Linked DNA regions of Peribacillus sp. FSL E2-0218. The protein of the gene in region 2 binds, or shares a complex with, the protein of the main gene of each other region. Links are inferred from orthologs where the notes say so. Each region holds a gene or a part of one and is shown on either strand. Other genes may lie near its edges.

Region 1 (2,973 bases), 3.4 Mb from region 2 along the record:
AGATGCTGCAGTTCAGTAAACGGGCACTTGAGGATAAAAAAGAGGAAGAAGACAGGAACACTCAGCAGATTGCAGCGGAATTGCAAGAGGATGGGCTTTTTGAAGGCAAGACGGATAATGAAATGTTTTTGGTCATTTCAAAACTAACGCATATCAATATCCGACCGTTTATCCCTCAAATCGAGCAATTTCTGCAATCCGAAGGGCACCCCTTCTTTAAAACGATGCTCCTGAACATTCTGACCGACCAGGAATATAACGAACAAGTGAGACTTAGCAAATTCAATGAATCGAAGTCGGTCCTCCCGACGGAATTGAAGAGCTTGAAGGAAACGGACTTCTATAAGAAGATCACCAGCCTGACGGAAGCAAGAATCAGTCAAGATAACCCAAGCTTGTTCGAGATGGTGCATAGTTTAATCGAACGGCATTCCTTCCTGTTATACCCCTTCGAACCGGAACAGGAGAGCATTCCTTCTTGGGCGGCCGCTTACCATGCCTTGGCGGAGGAATACATGACTGGTGAAGTTTCCGCGAGGGGCATAGCAGGATTTTACCTCGCAGAAGAGGATGCCGTAGCCGATATTCTTTCCTATTTAAAAGAAATTGAGGAAATTTCTTATCCCATTATTTAACCTATTGCTGTTGTAACAGAATCAACCTGTGGTATAATGTAGTGGTTGTAATGTATAATTCGTCTTATTTTGACGAAACCCAAGATTTTTTGGGTATATTTGAGGGATGACTTGTTAACACTTGCAAAGCATATTCATCCAATGCTTATTATTGAAGTATATAGATTTTTTGGAGGGAAACACATGTCTGTAAAATGGGAAAAACAAGAAGGTAATCAAGGCGTACTAACAATCGAAGTTGACGCTGCAAAAGTAAACGAAGGTTTAGACGCAGCTTTCAAAAAAGTAGTGAAACAAGTAAACGTACCTGGCTTCCGTAAAGGTAAAATGCCACGTCAAATGTTCGAAAAAAAATTCGGCGTAGAATCTCTTTACCAAGATGCGCTTGATATCATTCTTCCGGACGCTTACGCAAATGCTGTCGAAGAAGCTGGAATTCAGCCTGTAGATCGTCCAGAAATCGACATCGAGAAAATGGAAAAAGGCGAAAACCTAATTTTCACTGCAACTGTAACAGTTAAGCCAGAAGTTAAATTAGGAGATTACAAAGGTGTTGAAGTTGAAAAGTTCAACACGGAAGTAACGGACGAAGATGTGGATAACGAATTGAAAACTTTACAAGAGCGTCAAGCTGAGCTTGTCGTGAAAGAAGAAGGACAAGTTGCCGAAGGCGATACAGTTGTTCTTGACTTTGAAGGATTCGTTGATGGTGAAGCATTCGAAGGCGGAGCTAGCGAAAACCATTCATTGGAAATCGGTTCTAATTCTTTCATCCCAGGATTCGAAGAGCAACTTGTTGGTCTTGAAACTGGCGCTGAAAAAGATATTGAAGTTACTTTCCCTGAAGAATACCATGCTGCTGAACTTGCAGGAAAACCAGCTGTATTCAAAGTGAAAATTCACGAAATCAAAACAAAACAACTTCCTGAGTTGGATGATGAGTTCGCGAAAGACGTTGACGACGAAGTGGAAACGTTGGCTGAACTGAAAGAAAAAACAAAACATAAATTAGAGCATGACAAAAAACATGAAGAAGAAAACTTCATTCAAAACACTGTAATTGGCAAAGCTGTTGAAGGTGCAGAAATGGACGTTCCTGAAGCTATGATTTCCAACGAAGTGGACCGCATGATGAACGAATTCTCTCAACGCATTCAATCTCAAGGTCTTAATCTAGAACTTTACTACCAATTCTCAGGTCAAGATGAAGAAGCTTTGAAAGCGCAAATGAAAGAAGAAGCTGAAGGACAAGTTCGTACGAGCTTAACTCTTGAAGCAATCGCTGAAGCTGAAAAGCTTGAAGCGACTGATGAAGATGTAGAAGCCGAGCTTGGACAAATGGCTACAATGTACAATATGGAAATTGATGCGATCAAACAAGCTCTTGGAAACTTGGAAGGCATCAAAGGCGATCTTAAAATTAAGAAAGCCATTGACTTCTTGGTAGAAAACAGCAAAACAGTTGACGCTAAATAATTTTTATAAGTAAGCGGATTTTAATATTTTCTTTTAAAAAAACAAGGCGCGAGTAATCGTGCCTTGTTTTATACATATTGAGAATTAGTGGAAATTTCAAATATCGGTTATTTCCTGATTGATTTTTTTTGGATTTCAGTGTAGATTAGTTCTAATACCGCATATACATATTTATACAGCGAATCCTAATTTTAAAAATCAAAAGTTTTGGGCATACTGGTAAAGGGCAAATACATATTGATTGATTATTGTACTTATTTAACAACTCGGACGCGTGAGCATTTTTGTTACTAAACTTCCAAGAACATGATAAAATGCAAAACATACTAGGGATTTGGAATGCTTAACTAGAGGTGTGCCTAGTTTTTTTTCAATTAAGATTGGGTACCGCTATGTACTAGAGTTGGAAGAGTATTTAAAGGGGTGAACGTACATGTTTAAATTTAATGATGAAAAAGGACAGCTGAAATGTTCTTTTTGCGGAAAAACACAAGAACAAGTCCGTAAACTGGTTGCTGGTCCAGGTGTATATATTTGTGACGAGTGTATCGAGCTTTGTACGGAAATCGTCGAGGAAGAACTTGGTACTGATGAAGAAGTGGAATTCAGAGATGTACCTAAACCTATGGAAATCCGGGAAATTCTTGATGAATACGTGATTGGACAAGAACAGGCGAAGAAATCTTTGGCTGTTGCGGTTTACAATCATTATAAGCGTATCAATTCCAATAGCAAAGTCGACGATGTCGAGCTTTCGAAAAGTAACATTGCCCTAATCGGACCGACAGGAAGCGGGAAAACCCTTCTTGCACAAACATTGGCCCGTCTATTGAATGTTCCTTTTGCCATTGCTGATGCGACT
Region 2 (2,839 bases):
GAAAGCGAGATAACTGGCTCTGGGAACACCATGGATTCAAGAATAACTTGGTTCTTGTCATCACATAGAGTATCACCAGTCGTCGTATCTTTCAAACCAACAGCTGCAGCGATATCCCCTGCGTAAACAGTAGATATTTCTTCACGGCTGTTTGCGTGCATTTGAAGGATACGTCCAATACGCTCACGTTTTCCTTTAGTTGAGTTGATTACATAAGATCCTGATTCCAATGTACCTGAGTACACGCGGAAGAATGTAAGTTTACCAACGTAAGGGTCAGTCATTACTTTAAACGCTAGAGCAGAGAACGGCTCAGAATCATCTGAATGACGTTCCACTTCATCTTCTGAATCCGGTAGAGTACCTTTGATAGCCGGTACATCCAATGGAGATGGAAGGAAGTCGATAACGTTATCAAGCATTAATTGAACACCTTTGTTTTTGAAAGCCGATCCACAGATAACCGGGAAGAACTCAACATTAACGGTAGCTGTACGGATGGCTGCTTTCAATTCAGCAATGCTGATTTCTTCGCCACCAAGGTATTTCTCCATTAAGTCTTCGTTAACTTCTGCTACTGCTTCGATTAGCTTTTCACGGTACTCTTCAGCCAATTCACGATGTTCTTCAGGAATTTCACCAACAGTGATATCAGTTCCTAGGTCATTACCATAAAAATGAGTTTTCATTTCGATAAGGTCGATGATTGCAGAGAATTGATCTTCAGCACCGATAGGTAACTGAACCGGGTGAGCATTTGCTTGAAGACGATCGTGGATTGTTCCTACTGAATAAAGGAAATCCGCACCGATTTTGTCCATTTTATTTACGAATACGACACGTGGTACACCATAAGTTGTAGCTTGGCGCCAAACTGTTTCAGTTTGAGGCTCAACACCTGATTGGGCATCAAGTACGGCTACAGCTCCATCAAGTACACGCAATGAACGTTCAACTTCAACTGTGAAGTCTACGTGTCCTGGCGTATCGATGATGTTTACACGGTGACCTTTCCACTGTGCAGTTGTTGCAGCGGATGTGATCGTGATTCCGCGTTCTTGTTCCTGTTCCATCCAGTCCATTTGTGATGCACCTTCGTGTGTTTCACCAATTTTATGGATTTTACCAGTGTAATAAAGAACACGTTCTGTTGTTGTCGTTTTACCAGCATCGATGTGAGCCATGATACCGATATTACGAGTGTTTGCTAAGGAGAACTCTCTTGCCATTTGTCTTTCTCCTTCCTTCTATAAGGATTTTATAGTGATTGATCTTACCAGCGATAATGAGCGAATGCTTTATTAGCTTCAGCCATTTTGTGTGTATCTTCACGTTTCTTAACAGCTGCTCCAGTGTTGTTGGCAGCATCCATGATTTCGTAAGCTAAACGCTCTTCCATCGTTTTTTCTCCACGAAGGCGAGAGTAGTTTACCAACCAACGAAGTCCTAAAGTCGATTTGCGGTCTGGGCGCACCTCAACTGGTACTTGGTAGTTAGCTCCACCCACACGGCGTGCTTTTACTTCTAATACAGGCATGATGTTTTTAAGTGCTTGATCGAAAACTTCGATTGGCTCATTGCCAGTACGTTCTTTGATTAAATCAAATGCAGAGTAAAGAATTTTTTGTGATTTACCTCTTTGTCCATCAACCATTAATTTGTTGATTAAGCGAGTCACAAGTTTTGAATTATAAATTGGATCTGGTAATACGTCTCTTTTCGTTACAGGTCCTTTACGAGGCATTATATTTCCTCCTTTCAAGAAAGTTCAATTTTTGTTTGAGATTATTTTTTAGCTGCTTTCGGACGCTTAGTACCGTATTTAGAACGGCCTTGCATACGATTGTTAACTCCAGCAGTATCAAGAGCACCACGTACGATATGGTAACGTACCCCTGGTAAATCCTTTACACGACCGCCACGGATAAGAACCACGCTGTGTTCTTGTAGGTTGTGACCGATACCTGGGATATAAGCTGTTACCTCGATACCGTTTGTTAAACGTACACGCGCATATTTACGTAACGCGGAGTTCGGTTTCTTCGGTGTCATAGTACCCACACGAGTGCAAACACCACGTTTTTGCGGAGATGATACGTTAGTTTGTGCTTTTTTAAAGCTGTTGTAGCCTTTGTTAAGTGCTGGAGATTTTGAGTTAACCTCTTTAGACTCGCGTCCTTTACGCACTAATTGATTAATAGTAGGCATTACATTTTTCCTCCCTTCACGTTTTCATTTCTAGTACCACACATCCAGGTGGTTCATAAATGGGTAAAAACAAAGTCTTTGCAAATAATATTGCAAAAACATTTTTACTTTTTAATGGCAACAGTTGCTGCTCCGACATCAATACCACATGCTTTGCCAAGCATTCTCATCGAATCAACATATGTGATAGGAACATCCAATTTCTTAGCGGTCTCAATGACGCGCCCAGTCAAGTATATATCTGCATCATCAGCGATGATAACCTCTTGAATTAAATTGTTTTTAAGAGCTCTAACTGCTTGTTTCGTTCCTATAATCACTGACTTTGCCTGTATTACTTTTTCATAAGACATGGTCCATATCCTCCAAAGTTACAGGGTAACATAGGAGCACCTTTGCTATAGTATCATTATAAGTCGGATACTGTCAACTTCTTTCAAAAAATTAATTAAAAGCAAAAGGTTTTCCATACATATTTCTATAAAGATTTGCAAATTGCTTTAGCGAAATATTAAGTCTGAATCCTCATCAGGCTCTCGGGCATGATGGGTAATTAAGGGAGACCAGCGCAATGATTTCCTGATCATCGGCTCCGCTGGATGGGAGCACCATATTCAGGTATCGTCATTGA

What was found. The genes of interacting proteins can lie anywhere in the genome.
Region 1: the proteins of rpsG (region 2) and tig are in contact, whole or in part, in a crystal structure (PDB 3GTY), measured with the Thermotoga maritima proteins. The link is inferred for Peribacillus sp. FSL E2-0218 from one-to-one orthologs. Residues at the interface, in WP_004081843.1 of Thermotoga maritima: Lys34, Lys52, Lys55, Glu59, Arg62, Gln63, Glu66, Asn67, Lys69, Val71, Arg95, Ala109, Lys110, Lys111, Gly112, Arg113, Pro114, Glu117, Glu121, Ile124, Ala125, Tyr127, Asn128, Asn129, Thr130, Gly131, Lys135, Asp139, Arg142, Met143; in WP_004081061.1 of Thermotoga maritima: Glu122, Val124, Val129, Leu130, Tyr133, Glu188, Gly259, Ile262, Tyr263, Glu266, Ser270, Glu273, Gln274, Glu277, Arg308, Gln311, Ile312, Ser315, Tyr316, Glu325, Arg329, Arg336, Leu363, Phe366, Trp367, Arg373, Leu377, Arg381, Leu384, Glu387.

What each region holds. Positions count from the first base shown.
Region 1 is NZ_CP150304.1:3,557,077-3,560,049, reverse strand. Bases 1-2,964 are described here. They hold tig (trigger factor), read left to right. Parts: upstream 1-818; coding sequence 819-2,111; downstream 2,112-2,964. Other genes in these bases: clpX (ATP-dependent protease ATP-binding subunit ClpX), read left to right, coding at 2,545-2,964; MHI53_RS17110 (tetratricopeptide repeat protein), read left to right, coding at 1-635. Also shown: more of clpX, read left to right, coding at 2,965-2,973. UniProt on the Bacillus subtilis protein: Involved in protein export. Acts as a chaperone by maintaining the newly synthesized protein in an open conformation. Functions as a peptidyl-prolyl cis-trans isomerase.
Region 2 is NZ_CP150304.1:132,091-134,929, reverse strand. What follows is about bases 10-2,839. They hold rpsG (30S ribosomal protein S7), read right to left. Parts: upstream 1,745-2,839; coding sequence 1,274-1,744; downstream 10-1,273. Other genes in these bases: MHI53_RS00680 (50S ribosomal protein L7ae-like protein), read right to left, coding at 2,313-2,561; rpsL (30S ribosomal protein S12), read right to left, coding at 1,786-2,208; fusA (elongation factor G), read right to left, coding at 10-1,229. Also shown: more of fusA, read right to left, coding at 1-9.